DNA from 2 places in the Corallincola platygyrae genome. Region 2 is predicted to be linked to the other one. Evidence: predicted binding sites of a transcription regulator. Region 2 holds the regulator's gene; the other holds the start of a gene.
What was found. The regulator sigma-54, encoded in region 2, starts transcription at its own class of promoters, with help from an activator protein. The targets are predictions, from matches to a motif close to GTTGGCACGNNNNTNGNNT.

Region 1 (6,154 bases), on a different contig from region 2:
AGGCAATATAGCTGTTCCATGTTGCCGTCCTGAGTGTATTTGCACAGTTGTGCAAGAAGACGGTTGTGGCGCTGTTGCTGACCACGATAAAGGCGCAACAATCTTTGCTGGTGACGGTGATGCATACTCATGGTTCTGTTACCTCTACGGATCTAATTCGTAGTTCAGCGATATTGCTTACGAAGCGGATCCGGAATCGGGTCAAAAATCGACCGGATTTTAAGCCTAGCAGTGGTTTTTCGAGCCGATCATGAGGAAGATCTGAACTTAGACATGGCACACATTGCGAGTGTGCGCTGGGTTACAAAATGGGTAAATTCTCTAGAGAGGCAGCGGCAAAGCGTCGTCTTTTTTCCGAGCTTTTCCATTTGAATCAGCCCCGCAATATATGACCGCCAAGGATGTCGGGAATGTCGATATAGTAAGGAACAGTTTTCGACCGTTCGTCCTGAACACAGAGTGCCCTTTGGGTATCGCCGCTCCAGTGCATTAGCATGCCCCACAAAGTGTTTTGGGTACCATGCACTCGCGACATACCGTTCGTCCATGTATATCGTCGCTCCTGCACGTCCATGTGCCCGCGACATACCATACATCCATGTATATAAAAAAACCGCCGGATGGCGGTTTTTAGAATCAGGGTTGAATTAGGCTTAGATGCCTTCAACCATGTAATCGATGGCTGCCTGGATATCTTCGTCTGAGCAGTCTGCACATGTTCCACGAGGTGGCATGGCGTTGAAGCCATCAATCGCGTGCTTCAGGACCACGTCCATGCCTTGGGCTAGGCGAGGGGCCCAAGCGTTAGCATCGTCTTTCTTAGGTGCGTTCAATGCGCCAGTACCGTGGCAGGCAAAACAGGCTGCCTGATATATATCGGCGCCTGAGCGAGGGCCAGCAGGTTCAGCAGCGGCCGCAACAGCAGGAGCATCACCCTCAATATAGAGTTCACCCACAGGCTTAATACGTGACTGGATCTCATCATTGGTAGGTTCTTTTGCGGCCAAAGGGGTAGCCAGGACCATGCCGGCCAGGCCAGCGATCAGCAGCTGCTGCAAAGGGGTTGCCATCGGGATCTTCTCTCTCTATTTGTTTTAAGTGGTGCCTTTTAAGTAAGCATACCAGACACCGAGTTGAAGCGATTATAACGTTAAATGTCGGTAGCTAAAATGCTAAGACTGCTGAAATTTCAGGCAATAAAACAGCAAATGACAATTGTTTTTCAGATTCTTTAAAAAAAACGTAGACAAGCGATAAACCCTTTTGTACTATGCGCACCCGCTGAAGGCAGGTGAGCGCCCGTAGCTCAGCTGGATAGAGCGTTGGCCTCCGGAGCCAAAGGTCACAGGTTCAAATCCTGTCGGGCGCGCCAAGGCAACGCAAGAATTCAGCAAAAAGTAGTACTGGTGGCTGTAGCTCAGTTGGTAGAGCCCTGGATTGTGATTCCGGTGGTCGTGGGTTCGAGCCCCATCAGCCACCCCAGTTTTAGTGTCGGCGATTAGCGCAGTTTGGTAGCGCACTTGGTTTGGGTCCAAGGGGTCGCAGGTTCAAATCCTGCATCGCCGACCATTTCTTCAGAGCCCTCGGCAAAAGCCGGGGGCTTTGTCGTTTCAGCCCCGATGTTTTTACTGAGTGTCTTTCCCCTTTTCTTGCGGCTCGCTCCGCACCAGCGTTATGCTCTAGCTGATACCCGTCTGAATTTGGAGTGTTTTCTGTTGGATCCGCAGCTGCTGATAATCATTCTTGCTTCACTATCCCTGCTGTTGTTGATTGCCACTTCAGCGTTAGCTTATCGATCCTCTCTGTTGCGTAGTCAGAAGAGTGAAACTGAGCAGCAACTGGTGGGCAGGCAAGATGAGCTAGCTGACCTTCAGGCCGAATACCGTTTATTGCAGGAAAAAACGCAGCAATTGCAGTTGGAAAAAACTGAGGTTGAAGCTCGTTATCAGGCGCAACATGAGGCTGCATCGGAAAAGTTGGTGTTGCTTGAGAAATCAGAACAACGTCTTCAGGTGCAATTTGAAAACCTGGCAAATCGTATTTTTGATGCCAAGTCACAGCAATTTGAACAACAGAGTCAACAAAAGCTCAATGCCACATTTGCCCCACTGACTCAGCAACTAGGCGCATTTCAAAAGCAGGTGCAACAGGCATACGAGACAGAAGCGAAAGAGCGCCATACCCTGAAATCCGAGATCCTCTCTTTAAAAAAGCTCAACGAACGGATGAGCGAAGATGCACTGAATCTGACCAAAGCATTAAAAGGGGATAGCAAACAGCAAGGGAATTGGGGAGAAGTTGTCTTAGGGCGGGTTCTGGAAGAGTCTGGGCTCCGTGAAGGGCATGAGTATGAGACGGAAGTCAGTCAAACGACGGACTCGGGTAAACGATACCGCCCCGATGTGATTGTTCAGTTACCCGAAAACAAGCAAATCGTCATCGATTCAAAGGTATCGCTGACGGCATACGAACAGTACTTTAATAGTGATGACAATGCCGCCCGTGAAACCGCGTTGTCGGCACACGTTCAGTCAATTCGAAATCATATTAAGGGATTGGGCGCCAAGGATTACCATAAGCTCCCCGGCATCAACAGCCTGGATTATGTATTGATGTTTATCCCTATCGAAGCTGCCTTCCTGGCGGCGCTTGATCACCAGCCTGATTTGGTTAAGTTGGCGCTGGATAACAACATTATGTTGGTTAGTCCGACCAATCTGTTAGTTGCACTGAGAACGGTGCATAACATCTGGCGTTACGAGTATCAGAACCAGAATGCGCAGAATATTGCCGACAAAGCAGCGGCTATGTATGACAAGCTGCGCTTATTTGTGGATGAACTCAACAAAGTTGGAAAATCCCTGGAGCAGTCCCACAACAGCTATCAAACTGCAATGAAGCGGCTGGCGACCGGGCGTGGCAACCTGATTAGTCAGGCAGAGTCGATGCGGGAGTTGGGCGTAGCTGCCAAAAAACAGATAGATCTGGACAGTCTGCCGAAAGAAGAGGAGCCCTCTTTAAAGATTGTTGGTGCCAAGGATGAGTCCAGTGACGCGTGACGCTGCTGCTGATTTTGAGCCGAAAATCCTATTTGAAAATGAGGACTTTTGGGCATTTGATAAGCCTCCGGGTATCAGTTGTCATGATGAAAAGCATGATGACGGCACAATCGCCCCCGGTTTTTTCGGGCTACTACGTGCCTATTTCGATACCAAGGTTTTTCCTGTTCATCGGTTAGATAAGGTGACTTCAGGAATTCTCCTGGCCGCCAAACATGCCGAAAGTGCAGCAAAGTTTGGCCAGTTGTTTGAGCAGCGAACGATTAACAAGTACTACCTTGCCATCAGCGATAAGAAACCCAGGAAAAAACAGGGCGCTGTGATCGGCGATATGGTGAAAGCAAGGCGTGGAGCCTGGAAATTAACCAAAGGCAATACCAATCCCGCTGTCAGCCATTTTTTCACCGCAGCCTTGGGCGAGGGGCTGCGTGTGTTTTTGGTTAAACCCTATACGGGCAAGACTCATCAGATCAGAGTCGCCCTCAAAAGTCTGGGTTCTCCTATTTATGGAGATGGTTTGTATGCCGGCTCAGAAGCTGATCGAACTTACCTTCATGCATATGCAATTGAATTTAAGTGGAAAAATGATGACTTGCGCTTAATCTCTGAGCCCGGAGAAGGTGCGTTTTACCGTTTAGAAAAGCTTAAAACCTTACTTGCGGAAACTCTATCTCCCTGGCGGTTGCGCTGGCCAACCTTAAAAAAGTAGTGCTGGCGGGAGATTGTCTCCTTTTTATATTACTAAAAGCTATAAAAGCGCTGTTGAAAAAACAAACAGATATTTCGATTGTCGGTTTTTTTTTCGCCAACTTTATCTCCCCAACAAAAAAACAAACAAAAACAATTGGTTAAATTTTGGCCAGCATCTTGCTTTAGTTACGTGTGAAGTACCCACAGGGGCGAGTGTCATGTGAGGGCCGCGCAGTACCACTGTTCACTCCATGTGTTATGAAAACAAGGGGTTCAGGTATGAAAGTTTTAACGTTAATTAAGGCATCTTTGGCCGCTTCTACGCTGCTTGCGTCGTCTGCGATGGCTATGGTGATGCCAATGCCAGTGACATTGGTATTTGATAGTGCACCTGGCGGTGATTGCAGTGCCACTATCTTCCCTACTACACCTCCTCAGTCAGGCCCTTGCTCCGACTATAAAGGCGCATCTCTGACTTATGACCTAGATTCTGAGCTTGGAATTAACGAAGCGAAGGACTACTGGCTTGTTGTGACAGCACCGGAAGACGACATTATCCAAGATATCACTCCTGCTTCAGGTGGTTTGGGTAATGATGCTGGTGCTTCAGACAACATTGACCCAGGCGAAATGCTGTACCTAACCTTCAATTTCGCTGTCATGCTGGACGCGATCCAGTTTAATGGCGGTACTTTGAACGGTCATGGTGATAGCTGGAACGATTCTGTGGACGAATGGGGTTTGGATATCAATGCCTGGTCTAAAACGGTAGATCTCGTTGATGATGGATTGTATACCTTGGCAGCACCCAAATTTGTTGCTGCTGGAACTTCAATCGTAGTATCTGCATACGACAATGGTTATATCGAAGCATTGACCTTCACACGTGTCGTGCCTGAACCATCAGCGATTGCTCTGGCTGGATTGGGTCTACTGATGCTTGGTGCAGGACGCTTGCGCCGTAAGTAATCTAAGATATTGGCATTCGTAAAAGCCCGGCATATGCCGGGCTTTTTTACGCTTCGACTTCCATTCTTAAAATCTCTGTAGTGTAAATCGTTATCATTACTGTTCGCTTATCCTAAAAGTCTGTCTTTTTCGCATCGGTTATAGCTGATGTGAATTAAAAGATACCCATTAATAGGTATTTCATATGCATATCGTCAATAAATTATGCTATTTAGTTATTTCTTAACTGTTAAATTCAATAAATACAGTTAGTTATATTCTGGCCTGATCTTTGCTGATGATTAGACTGCAGATAAGTAGTCGCATGTCTTTCAATTATGGATGAGGTCAGTCATGAAGACGTTCCTTTTAGTTTTTGCTCTTATATTTTCTGGCACAGTTGCCGCTGCGCCAATCATCCCTGCTCAATACAATGGTATTGATGACAGCGGAGACAGCCTTTTCACTCTAACCGATGCTGACGCTGTGCTTGACGACAGCAACTTCGAAATGGTGTTCCGTTTTGGTCAGTTCAACACCTTTGACCATGCATTTGGTTTGTACCATTACGATTACATCAATGAATCAATTTCTTCGATGCTGACCATTTTTGATGAAACAGTCGTGGTCGGAGATGATTCAAATGTGATCTGGGATTTGGTTACCATGACTGCCAGCAGTATGTTTGGCAGCATTGACCTGAGCCTTGCAGATGGTTTGGCATTTGGTTTGTGGTTTAAGTCCGATGGTGACTATTACTACAGTCAGGCCAAGTTCAATGGTGGCGTTGACCACTTTGGTTTGTATTGGGAAACTAATCCGTTTGTTGATGCCAACCTCTATGTGTATGCCGTAGATGATGGTATTGATCAGACCTTGGATTATATGGAGCTGGCCGTTAATGATGTTGTGCCGGTAGCTGTTCCTGAACCTTCGGTTGCACTGCTTGCTGGCCTTGGCCTGCTGATGGTGGGTGCGGGTCGTTTCCGTCGTCGTTGATACTTAACACATTTGTGTATGTAAAAAAGCCTGGCTACAAGCCAGGCTTTTTTATGCAGGCTGAACAGCTATTCATCGTAGTTGACGTAAATTGGCTCAACATATCCCTCAGTGTTGTTCACTGTTGAGGGGCCTGCTGCTGGTGGATTGGTCCGAAGTAATGCATCCAAATCTTCAGGTTCCTGGTCGAACTGGTAGTTGAGATAACCTGGCTCAAAAACGCCGTTTTCCAATGTTCTACCAAGTTTAATCGCTGTCCCCTCTTTTGAGGCCTGTACGGCATAATTGAGGTAAGTGGGTTCTTCGTAACCGGTATTAGCAATCACTGAACTTGATAACGTAAGTGCTGCTGTGATTATAAGAAACTTTTTCATGGGGATTCCCCTTCTGTCATTAACAGGCGAGCGATGTGCAGTTTGCCTACCTGTTTGCGTGTCGTATTCCTCAATTAAGACCTG
Region 2 (12,378 bases):
GGGAAGCCTGGATGAGGAGCCGTTCTAATACTTACCGCTTTGAGCTTGCGGCCGCGCATGTCCAGGCGGATCCAGTCCTCTCCGGATGTGACATGTGCGCCCGATTCTTCTAGCTTAGCCAGTACGGGTTCCAATAATTTTGCGCTGGTTTTACGGCAAGTGACATCACCGCCAGTCACCGCAGCAGCCACCAAGAAGGTGCCCGTCTCAATGCGATCCGGCAAAACCGCATATTCACCACTGGTAAGGCGTTCTACCCCTTCAATCTCGATTTTATCGGTACCCGCGCCACGAATTTTGGCGCCAAGTGAATTCAGGAAATCCGCCAGATCAACCACTTCTGGCTCTTTCGCTGCATTCTCGATAACGGTTGTGCCATTAGCCAATACAGCGGCAGCCATCAAGTTTTCAGTGCCGGTAACACTTACCGTGTCGAGAAAGATAGTCGCACCACGCAACCCACCTTTAGGCGCGGTCGCATTGATATAGCCACCTTCAACCTCAATTTCAGCGCCCATCATCTCCAAACCATGAATATGAAGGTTGACTGGTCTTGCTCCAATCGCACATCCGCCAGGCAGGGATACGCGTGCCTTACCTGTTCTAGCCACCAATGGACCGAGCGCTAAAATCGACGCTCGCATGGTTTTCACCAGATCATAAGGAGCTTCATAGCTAGTTAGGTTTGAAGCATTGATGGCGACCTGATTGTCATCACTCCAATCAGCGTTAACACCCATTCGCTTCAGCAGCGCCAAAGTGGTATTGATGTCTCGCAGTCTAGGTACGTTGCTTATAGAAAGAGGTTCAGGGCACAGCAGGGTCGCAAACAAGATCGGCAAAGCCGCATTTTTGGCACCAGAAATAGTGACATCGCCCTTAAGTGGGCCACTTTTCTTTACAATTAATCTATCCATTACAAAAACTTATCAGGAGGGCATCATTAACTTGCGATCGCGTTGCCACTCACTCGGTGTAAACGCTTTGATAGAGACAGCGTGCATATCACCCGCCGCAATAGTGTCCATCAGCGGGCCATAAACCGTTTGCTGGCGTTTAACAGAGCGCATGCCCTCAAAACACTCGCCTACAGCAATAATTTCATAATGGCTGCCATCACTCTTCACGTACACTTCGTCAAGAGACAGCGCTTCAGTCAGCAGCGACTGAATTTTTTCGTTGTCCATTACAACCTCTTGGGTATTTAAGCAGCCTGAGCTGCTTCAATAGGAAGGATATTATTCAGGTCGGAAACTTCTACCAGCCGCATTAACTGTTCTGGCGCGTTTACAAAGTGAAGCTCGCGCCCGTGACGGCTATGGCAGACATAGAGTTCGAGCAAAAACGCCATACCAGCACTATCACAGTGGTCTAACTTCGATAAATTTACCTCAGTTACGCCATCACCGCAGCAAAGTCCCTCACGTTTCGCCCAAAGAGTGGGTACAGAGTTTCTGTCCAGTACCCCTGTTATCTGAAATTTGTTGGGGCCAAGCTTGTCGAATGTTGCACTCATGGCGCTTCCTCTTTCTCAGGCTCTTCGAAAACTATCTTAGCCTGATTTTTCTGCTCAAGCATGGCGCTGACTTCGTCCAGCCCTTTCTGCCGTATCAAACCACGAAGTTCAGCCTCTTTCTGGCTAAGCATGCTAAGGTTCTCTGCTACCATGTCATAAGCTCGCCATAACCCTGTCTTCTTGTTCCTGCGCATCTTAAAGTCGACGCTGATATCCGGTCTGCCAGGCTGCTGAATGACGGTCTTTACTGTCGCATAATTCTCATCACTCAGTTTTCCGGGTAAAAATGCCACTGTCTGGCCATTGTATTCAGTAAACAGCTGAGCGTAGGTAACAATAAGGTTGCCCTTAAATGCCTCGACGAAACGTTTTCTCTGCTCTTTAGTCGATTTTTTCAGTGAGCTCTGACCGATCACTTTGTAAGCAGCAAAACGATAATCCGCGTAAGGAATCAACTCTTCAACAACAATGGTTTTCAGATGCTCAGGATCCGCCTGAATTTTTGGTTGCTCATTATTGATGCGTCCAAAGGTTCGCTTTGCCACTTCCTGTGCTAATGCAAATGGGTCTTCTTGTTTAATAGGCTCTGCCGCGACTGCGGCAAATGCCAACAGGTAGCAGGCTACCAACAGAGATAAACGGCGAAGCAACAAAGTCATGCGGTCTCCAGTCATTAATCTTTCTGGCTATAAAGGAACTGACCTATCAAGTCTTCAAGCACAAGAGCGGACTTGGTATCAGGAATACGATCACCATCGGCGAGAAATTCACTTTCCTCATCTTCAAAGCCAGGTTGCAAACCAATGTATTGTTCACCCAACAGTCCAGAGGTGAGAATCGAAGCCGAAGTTGAATCAGTAAAACGGTTGTAATCTGCGTCCAAACGCATTTCAACCACAGGAACCCAGTCATTGGGATCCAACTCAATACTGGCGACACGACCGATAACGACACCACCGACCTTGATCGGTGCACGCACTTTTAAGCCGCCAATATTGTCAAACTTCGCAAACAGTGTGTACGAGCTGGTACTGGTACCCAGCTCAGAGGTTGCCACTTTGAGAGATAGCATTAGCAAGGCTAAGAAGCTAGCCAATACAAAGAAGCCCACCAAGATTTCTATTTTGCGCTGGTCAAAGCGTTTACGTTTCTGCATCCATTTACCCAAACATTAATGCGGTGAGAACAAAATCCAGTCCCAAAACCGCTAAAGAAGAATGAACTACGGTTTCAGTCGTTGCCCGACTGATCCCCTCAGACGTTGGTACCGCGTCATATCCCTTGAATACCGATATCCACGTCACGACAACAGCGAAAACCACACTTTTAATCATCCCGTTGCCAATATCTTCTCGCCATTCGACCGCTGAATTCATCACCGACCAAAAAGCACCACTATCAACACCCAGCCACTCCACTCCGACCAGGTAACCACCAAAAATGCCAACACTGCTGAACATTGTCGCCAACAACGGCATACTTATCACGCCGGCCCAGAACCGAGGTGCAACGATACGTTTCAACGGGTCAACAGCCATCATCTCGAGGCTGGTAAGCTGCTCAGTGGCTTTCATCAAACCGATTTCAGCAGTCATCGCCGAACCCGCACGTCCAGCAAACAATAGCGCGGTAACAACAGGACCAAGTTCTCTAAGCAAAGCCAGAGCCACCATTGGGCCGATACTCTCTTCAGCACTGTAGTCCACCAGCACATTATAGGCCTGTAGCCCCAAAACCATGCCGATGAACAAACCTGATACCAACACGATCAGCATCGACAATACACCCGACACATAGATCTGCTTGATCAGTAGCGGTATGCCTCGACGAATAGAGAATCGGCCTATAATCACGGAGCCGAGGATCATAGTTGCCCTTCCCGCTCCAGCCAGGCTATCCAATGCGCTGACGCCTATCTGGCGGATCTTTTCAATCACTGAGGATCGACTCCTTTTAGATCTTCGGCAAAACTTGCCGCTGGGTAATGGAAAGGAACCGGTCCGTCATGGTTTCCTTTCAAAAACTGTTGTACCAGAGGGGAATCCGATTGAGCGACAATCTCTGGGGTTCCCTCTCCAATCACTTTCTTGTCAGCAATGATGTAAACATAATCAGCGATACTCATAACTTCCGGCACATCGTGAGTCACGACTATAGAGGTCATATTCAATGCATCGTTCAACTGCTTGATCAATTTAACCAGGATCCCAAGCGAGATTGGGTCCTGACCAGCGAACGGCTCATCGTACATCATCAAATCCGGGTCCAGTGCAATCGCTCTCGCTAACGCAGCGCGCCTTGCCATGCCGCCTGATAATTCACTCGGAGCCAAGTCTCTGGCACCTCGCAATCCAACAGCCTCTAATTTCATTAACACAATGGAACGAATCAATTCCTCAGGCAGGGCAGTATGTTCGCGAATTGGAAAAGCGACATTGTCAAAAACATCCAGCTCAGTGAACAAAGCGCCGCTCTGGAACAACATGCTCATGCGCTTACGGGCTTCATAAAGCCGATGACGATTCATTGATGGAATATCTTCCCCATCAAACAGAACCTCGCCCTGCTCAGGCTTTAATTGCCCACCGATGAGTCGCAGCAAGGTCGTTTTACCGATACCGCTGGGCCCCATAATGGCCACCACCTTTCCTCTCGGAATAGTGAGGTTCAGGTCCTTATAAATGTATCGTTGACCACGGCGAAACGTGAGATTGCGAATGTCGACGACGTTATCTTTTGGCATGTTCCATAACCTTAACCGACGAGCTCCTGTCAGCGGACTACGAGTATCCCTGATGGCGGGCCGTCGATTGTATCCTTTTTAATGCGGACGGCAAAATTAAAAGCTAGTCAAAAAACTGTTTCTGATTATTGCTGTAATCGACATTAAGGTAAAAAAGTGTCACTCTCTCGCCACAAAATGGCTCCTTTCTTGCTTTGAGATAGCTACTACGGCGATATGTTATGTTGATTCCCGCGCTTATAATTATTGTTTCACTGGCAATTTTAGTCTGGAGCGCAGACAAGTTTGTCTACGGCGCCGCAGGGTTAGCCCGTAATCTCGGGATATCTCCGCTAATCATTGGCCTGACCATCGTAGCCTTTGGGTCGTCCGCACCAGAGATGCTTGTTGCAGCTTCAGCGTCTCTCAATGGCAATCCAGATACTGCCGTAGGTAATGCGTTGGGCTCAAACATTACCAATATTGCCATGGTGCTAGGCATCACCGCCTTAGTTCGTCCTCTAAGCGTATCTTCAGGTACGCTTAAAAGAGAGTTTCCGCTTCTAATCATCATTACGCTGGCTGCCAGTGCAATGTTTCTTGACCTGAATCTATCTCGTGTAGATGGCATTATTTTAGTCGCAGGGATACTCGGTTTTACCGGTTATATGCTCAAGATCTCTATGGCACAGTCAGGCCAGGGCGACCCTCTGATAGAGGAGAGCGAAGCAGAGATACCCGATGATCTACCAACACCCAAAGCAGTAATTTGGCTGATTGCAGGTCTGGCACTTTTGCTGGTAAGCAGTGAACTGCTGGTACAAAATGCTGTGGAACTGGCGCACCATTTTGGTGTCAGTGATTTAGTTATTGGTTTAACCATTATCGCCATTGGCACCAGTTTGCCAGAGCTTGCTGCCAGCGTCGCAGGCGCCTTAAGAAATGAAGGTGACCTGGCGCTAGGCAATGTCATAGGTTCGAATATATTTAACTTACTGGCAGTTTTGGCTATGCCAGCGCTGATCTCGCCGGGTGCTGTTGACGCCTTTGCCTTGCATCGAGACATTCCTGTGATGCTTGGTTTGACCCTGCTGCTGTTCCTATTTTGTTATGGGCTCAGAGGCAAGCGAATACTGGCACGCTGGGAAGGTGGCGTATTAGCGGCCGCATTTATTGGTTACCAGATCCTTTTATTCAACAACTTAGGCTAAGATAGCGGTATCGTTGCGAAGCCGTAACAGATGACGAGATGGCAGATTTGATTAGCACCCTATATGGCGAAGTGAGCACAGACATCATTGACCGAGCAAAACAGGTTCGCCTGTTGATCTGCGATGTTGATGGCGTGTTTTCCGATGGACGCATCTATCTGGGCAATCAAGGGGAAGAGTTAAAGGCATTCCATACTCGCGATGGGTATGGTGTCAAAGCGCTGCAATATGCAGGAGTTTCTGTCGCCGTTATTACCGGAAGAAAGTCGAACATAGTCCAACAACGGATGACGGCTCTTGGCGTTGAACACATTTTTCAAGGGCAGGATGACAAGCTCTCCGCATTCGAATCCCTGCTTCTGAAAACAAGCCTGGTGCCGGAACAGTGCGGTTACATAGGTGACGATATGGTAGACGCTCCCGTTATGAAACGGTGTGGACTTGCTGTCAGCGTCCAAGACGCCCACCCAATGCTTCATAAGTTCAGCCATTATCGCACCAACATTGAGGGTGGCCATGGTGCGGTCAGAGAGGTATGCGATTTACTTCTGCAGTCACAAGGTAAACTTGAAAGCAGCCAGGGGCTGAGTATATGAATCGCGTGCTGATATTCAGCGTTATTCTTTTCGCTGCTGCAATCGCGCTTTACTACTATCAGGACAGCGTTCGTCAGCAACAAATTGAAGTTGCTGGTGCCGAGGGAGAACAGCGCCCTGACTTCACGGCCAAAACGCTCCGCAGTCGCAGTTATGATGAAAATGGCTTGCTCGCTCATCAGATCTGGGCGTCCGATATGGCGCACTTCAGCAACAATGAATTCACCAGTTTCAAGTCACCTAAAGTGGTCGTCTACCCTAATGGTAAACAAGCGGGCTGGACGCTCAATGCAGAACAGGGACGACTGAGAGAGAACCAGTTGATTCTTGAGCAGCAGGTTGTTATTGAAACCCAAACAGAACAGAATCAAACCAATACTCTGCTGACCGAGTATGTAGAAATGGATCTGGCATCAAATGAAGTCAGCAGCGATCAACCTGTTACGGTCAAAGGGCCGAGCTACCAACTCCAGGGAGTTGGATTGCGAGGCAATGTAGAAAAAGAGCAGATTGAACTGCTCAGTGATGTAAAAGCGACCTATGAACCTGAAAAATAGATTTTATCTCGGCCTGGCTGGACTGCTGATCGCGGTAACCCCTCATATCCAGGCTGTTGAAGCTGACTTTCAGCAAGAAGTCCGTGTGGATGCCAAGCGCCAAAGCATTGATATACAAAAAGGTATCATCTCGTTCTTTGAAGATGTCAGCGTTACTCAAGGCACATTGAAGATTTTTGCTGACACCCTTCAGGTTGAACAGTCTGCAGGTGCGGGAAAAGAAGTTTTGATCGCCGCAGGCGAACCCGCAAAATTCAGTCAACTGCTGGAAAATGGTCGCACCATGACAGCAGAAGCAAAAGAGATACGCTACCGCTTGGCGGACAAGACGTTAATTCTTACCGGTGGCGCGACCCTGACTCAACAGGACAGTGTGGTGCAAGGAGAGCTGATACGTTACGACATCGCCAAGCAAAAACTGGTGGCTGAAAGCGGCAAACAGGAAGGTGACCGCGTCACAACCATCTTTTTACCCGAACAGCTGCAACAGCAGTTGGGTCAGAAAGATGAAGAAGAGGATACCGAATAGTCATGGCAACCCTCACCGCCAACCATCTGGCAAAAAGCTATAAAGGGCGCCAAGTGGTGAAAGATGTCTCTTTGGCGTTAAACAAGGGCCAAATTGTCGGCTTGTTGGGCCCCAACGGGGCGGGCAAAACAACCACCTTTTATATGGTGGTTGGCCTGGTACCAAATGATAAAGGGCGCATCACAATCAATGATGAAGATGTCACTCTATCCCCCATGCACGTTCGCGCACGCAAGGGGATTGGTTACCTACCACAGGAATCCTCCATCTTTCGCAAGCTGTCTGTATCCGACAACATTATGGCCGTGTTGCAAACCCGCGCTGAACTGAGCCGGGTCCAACGACTGGAAATACTGGAGCAGCTGCTTGAAGAGTTCAGCATTACTCACATTCGTGACAGCTTAGGAATGTCTCTGTCGGGCGGTGAGCGTCGACGAGTTGAGATAGCAAGAGCACTGGCTGCAGAGCCTCAGTTCGTTTTATTGGATGAACCTTTTGCAGGAGTAGATCCAATATCTGTAACCGATATCAAGAAAATCATTGAACACTTACGCGATCGAGGTCTTGGTGTCTTGATTACTGATCACAATGTGAGAGAGACTCTGGATGTATGTGAGTACGCTTACATCGTTAGCCACGGAGAGTTGATAGCCAAAGGCAAGCCGGAAGATGTATTATCGGATCAAAAGGTACGTGACGTGTATCTCGGCGAGCAATTCCAGCTATAGTTTAATTAACGGGTGACGCATTTTTTAGTCTCTCACTCGAACTCCACGTCCGTTGTAAGCAAGTGCGTTTTTTTATTGTCACGGAAGTAAATGAAACCGTCATTACAGTTACGTTTAGGCCAGCAACTTACCATGACGCCGCAATTGCAACAGGCAATTCGGCTGTTGCAATTATCGACTCTGGACCTCCAGCAGGAAGTTCAGGATGCGCTCGACAATAATCCGCTTCTGGAACAGACAGAACAAAGCGACGTAGCTGAGCAGCCTGTCAACGGCGAGGCTCAAGATCTTCCTCAAAAAGCTGAAACGGCATCAGCTGACAGCAACGATGGTTTCCAAGACGAACATGATGCTGCTGCGGTTGAAACGTCGGAAGCACTCAACAAAGAGCAGATATCTGACGAACTTCCAGTAGACAGCACCTGGGATGATCACCTCTCTGCAGCGCCAGTTTCCGGAGCCTCCTACGGCGACGATAGTGAGTTCAGCTATCAGGGCGAGACAACAGATTCACTGCAAAGCCACCTCGAGTGGCAGATGCAACTGACTCCATTCAGTGACGTAGACCGTGCAATCGCCACCGCCATCATTGATGCCATCGACGAATCCGGCTATCTGACTGTGTCAGCAGAAGACATTCTTACCGCGCTCGGACAAGATGAAGAAGCGGTTGAGCTGGATGAAGTTGAAGCTGTAATCAAACGTATTCAGTTGTTTGACCCGATCGGCGTTGGCGCTCGCTCACTGCAAGAGTGCCTGCTGGTGCAGGTCAACCAATTTGCAGAAGATACACCTTGGTTGAAAGAATGTAAGCAGGTTCTGGGCAATCATATCGAGCTACTCGCCAGCCGTGACTATCGCCAGTTGATGCGTAAAAGCAAGCTCAAGGAAGACCAGTTACGCGAAGTTCTCCGCTTGATCCAGTCACTTAATCCTCGCCCAGGCAGTGCGGTGATCAGTGGCGAAGAACAATACGTGATTCCAGACGTATCGGTGACCAAAAAAAGCGGTCGCTGGGTTGTAGAGCTCAACCCTGATGCCGTACCTAAACTCAAAGTAAATCAGCAATATGCTGCCATGAGCCGCACGGTGAAGAATTCAGCAGACAGCCAGTACATTCGCTCTCATCTGCAGGAAGCAAAATGGTTCATCAAGAGCCTGGAAAGCCGCAATGATACGCTGATGAAAGTGGCAAACTGCATTGTTCAGTTTCAACGGGATTTCTTTGAATACGGCGATGAAGCGATGAAGCCAATGGTGCTTAACGATATCGCTCAAGCGGTTGATATGCATGAATCAACCATATCCCGTGTGACCACACAAAAGTATATGCATACCCCCAGAGGTATCTTCGAGCTTAAATATTTCTTCTCCAGCCACGTCAGTACTGAAGGGGGTGGAGAATGCTCCTCAACAGCTATTCGAGCACTGATCAAGAAACTAGTGGCGGCTGAAATCCCCAGCAAGCCTTTGTCAGATAGCAAAATTGCTGACCTACTGGCAGACCAGGGAATTCAGGTAGCAAGACGAACGATCGCCAAGTATCGGGAGTCCTTGTCTATCCCACCGTCAAATCAGCGAAAGAGCTTGCTGTAAAAAGCTCACCAATAAAAGGATGAGGTCTATGCAAATCAATCTTACCGGCCATCATGTCGAAGTTACTGATTCACTCCGAAACTATGTGAATGAAAAGTTCACTAAGCTAGAGCGCCATTTCGACCACATCAATAACGTTTACGTTATCCTCAACGTTGAGAAGTTAACGCAAAAAGCAGAAGCAAAACTGCACCTAAATGGTGGTGAGATATTTGCTAACGCAGAGCATTCAGATATGTATGCCGCAATCGACGCGTTGGTCGATAAACTCGATCGACAAGTAATTAAACATAAAGAAAAGCTAAACGCGCACTAATTACACTATGGATATATCATCCATTCTCAGCCTGGACTGCACTCGAAGTGCAGTCCACGGTTCAAGCAAAAAACGAGTGCTTGAGATGGCCAGCGAACTGGCTGCCAAGCACCTGCCGGATCACGGCTGCAAAATGATCTTTGAAAGCATTCTGGATAGAGAGAAAAAGGGCAGTACAGGTATTGGAAATGGTATTGCTATTCCTCATGGGCGGATCTCAAATGCCAGTAAAGCTGTTGCAGTCTTGTTGCAGTGCGATGAGCCTATTGCCTTTGATGCCATCGACAATCAACCAGTAGACCTCATATTCGCGCTACTGGTCCCAGAACAGAGCTGCCAGGAACACCTGAAAACCCTGTCAGCAATTGCAGCAAAACTCTCAGACAAGCAAATTCTGAAGAAGTTAAGATGTGCAGATAACGATCAGGAACTCTACGAGATCATCACTCACCCATGAGCGACACGGACGTAGCGTCACCCATTAAACTTACTATTGTCAGCGGCCGATCAGGCTCTGGCAAAAGTGTCGCTTTACGTGTTCTGGAAGATCTTGGTTATTACTGTGTCGATAACCTTCCTGTAGAAATGCTACCGACATTGGTCACTCAGGTCAGTGAGCGCTATGGCGAGATAGCGGTCAGCATCGACGTTCGAAACCTGCCTGAAGAGCCGCATACGTTAGAAACCATTTTAGACATGCTGTGCCAACAGTATCGTTGCACTTTACTGTTTCTGGATGCAGACCAAAGCGCGCTGATAAAACGATTCAGCGAGACCCGCAGATTGCACCCTCTGTCTAAAAACGGAGGCTCTCTTGAGCAGGCAATTGCAGCTGAAGAGCGTCTGCTGGAACCTTTAATATCGCGAGCAGACCTGCAGATAGACAGCTCGTCCTTATCTATTCACCAATTGAGTGAGCTGGTCCGAGAGCGGATATTAGGTAACGCCGAACGGAGTTTGGTTTTAGTGTTTGAGTCGTTCGGGTTTAAGTACGGCATCCCTCAGGATGCAGACTATGTATTCGATGCCAGATTCCTACCAAATCCCCACTGGGAGCCAGAACTAAGGCCGCTGACAGGCAGGGATTTGCCAGTACAGCAGTTTTTTGGCCAACAGCCGCTGGTATCAAAGTTTATCTGGCAGATAAATAATCTGCTAAACACCTGGCTGCCACATCTTGAACTTAATAATCGCAGCTATGTGACCGTGGCTATCGGTTGTACCGGAGGCCAACATCGCTCAGTGTTTATCGCCGAATCACTGGCCGCACAATTCAAAGAGCTGCGCGAAGATATCCAGATCCGCCACAGAGAATTAGATCACTAGTCCATGAGCCAACGTGTAGAAAAAAAACTCCTGATTAAGAACAAACTTGGCCTGCACGCTCGTGCTGCAACCAAGCTGGTGACATTGGTAAATCGATTTGACGCTGAAGTGCTAATCGAGCATCAGGGAAAATCCGCATCAGCAGCCAGTGTGATGGGACTTCTGATGCTGGAAACCTGCATGGGTCAGGAGATATCCGTGGTCAGTGAAGGCGATGAAGCGCAAGAAGCAATGAATGCCGTTGAAGCGTTAATCAATGATCGCTTCGACGAAAACGAATAACCACATTTAAACAAAAATTCTCTCTATTTTTCTGGTTGTTACGATACAATTCTCCTATCTGTTCTAAATAAACACTTGGGGAGGTGAATATCGATGTCTGAGATTTACGAGCAGGACCTTCCCCAGCAAAAGTTAAAACAAGTCAGAGATGCGCTAGATAGCGGCATGTTCATTCATGTTCGCCGCATTCTCCAGTCGATGGAGCCCTCTGATGTCGCCCTCTTGTTTGAGTCAACGCCAACCAAAGGGCGTACCGTACTCTGGCAGTTAGTAGATCCTGATCAACACGGTGAAATCCTCGAAGAACTCTCCGAAGATGTAAAAGACAGTATTATCCGCCTGATGGATCCTGAACTGGTTGCTGCGGCAACCGAAGGGATGGATACCGATGACTTGGCAAACCTGCTCCGAGGTCTGCCCGACAGTGTCTATCAGGAGATCCTGGCGCAAATGGATGCGCAGGACAGGCATCGTGTCGAGGCCGCACTCTCGTTCCCCGAGGAAACCGCTGGCGCCATTATGAACACCGATACGGTGTCACTGCGCCCTGATGTCACCGTCGATGTCATCCTCCGCTATCTAAGGCTAAAAGGTGAGCTGCCCGAAGCCACGGATCACCTCTACGTCGTCAACAAGCGCGACGAGCTCATTGGCCAGGTAGCGCTGGCGACCCTGGTCACCGCAAACCCCAGTGCCACGATCGAAGAGGTGATGGACAAAGACGCTGAAAAGATCCCGGTTGAAATGGATGAAACCGAGGTCGCTCAGATGTTTGAGCGTTACAACTGGGTGTCAGCTCCCGTAGTCGACGACAGTGGCATACTGCTTGGTCGTATCACTATTGATGACGTGGTCGATATCATTCGTGAAGACGCTGAACACTCAATGATGAGCATGGCGGGTCTGGATGATGAAGAGGATACCTTTGCACCGGTATTGAAGAGTACTAAGCGCCGCACAGTATGGCTGGGTATCAACCTGCTAACCGCATTGATGGCA

Region 1: the regulator sigma-54 is predicted to act here: its motif matches at 3,914-3,932, upstream of ABEA14_RS15415 (PEP-CTERM sorting domain-containing protein).

The regions. Positions count from the first base shown of each region.
Region 1 is NZ_BAABLI010000017.1:165,660-171,813, reverse strand. It holds gene ABEA14_RS15450 (bifunctional diguanylate cyclase/phosphodiesterase) at 1-131, opposite strand, end outside; gene ABEA14_RS15445 (c-type cytochrome) at 654-1,070, opposite strand; tRNA gene ABEA14_RS15440 (tRNA-Arg) at 1,296-1,372, shown strand; tRNA gene ABEA14_RS15435 (tRNA-His) at 1,407-1,482, shown strand; tRNA gene ABEA14_RS15430 (tRNA-Pro) at 1,493-1,569, shown strand; gene rmuC (DNA recombination protein RmuC) at 1,716-3,059, shown strand; gene ABEA14_RS15420 (TIGR01621 family pseudouridine synthase) at 3,040-3,768, shown strand; gene ABEA14_RS15415 (PEP-CTERM sorting domain-containing protein) at 4,029-4,718, shown strand; gene ABEA14_RS15410 (hypothetical protein) at 5,052-5,696, shown strand; gene ABEA14_RS15405 (hypothetical protein) at 5,765-6,070, opposite strand.
Region 2 is NZ_BAABLI010000029.1:5,502-17,879, reverse strand. It holds gene murA (UDP-N-acetylglucosamine 1-carboxyvinyltransferase) at 1-917, opposite strand, end outside; gene ibaG (BolA family iron metabolism protein IbaG) at 930-1,187, opposite strand; gene ABEA14_RS16725 (STAS domain-containing protein) at 1,205-1,516, opposite strand; gene ABEA14_RS16720 (MlaC/ttg2D family ABC transporter substrate-binding protein) at 1,513-2,175, opposite strand; gene mlaD (outer membrane lipid asymmetry maintenance protein MlaD) at 2,190-2,672, opposite strand; gene mlaE (lipid asymmetry maintenance ABC transporter permease subunit MlaE) at 2,677-3,453, opposite strand; gene mlaF (phospholipid ABC transporter ATP-binding protein MlaF) at 3,450-4,259, opposite strand; gene ABEA14_RS16700 (calcium/sodium antiporter) at 4,481-5,449, shown strand; gene kdsC (3-deoxy-manno-octulosonate-8-phosphatase KdsC) at 5,497-6,045, shown strand; gene lptC (LPS export ABC transporter periplasmic protein LptC) at 6,042-6,602, shown strand; gene lptA (lipopolysaccharide transport periplasmic protein LptA) at 6,586-7,131, shown strand; gene lptB (LPS export ABC transporter ATP-binding protein) at 7,134-7,859, shown strand; gene ABEA14_RS16675 (RNA polymerase factor sigma-54) at 7,950-9,455, shown strand; gene hpf (ribosome hibernation promoting factor) at 9,484-9,771, shown strand; gene ptsN (PTS IIA-like nitrogen regulatory protein PtsN) at 9,779-10,228, shown strand; gene rapZ (RNase adapter RapZ) at 10,252-11,097, shown strand; gene ABEA14_RS16655 (HPr family phosphocarrier protein) at 11,101-11,379, shown strand; gene mgtE (magnesium transporter) at 11,473-12,378, shown strand, end outside.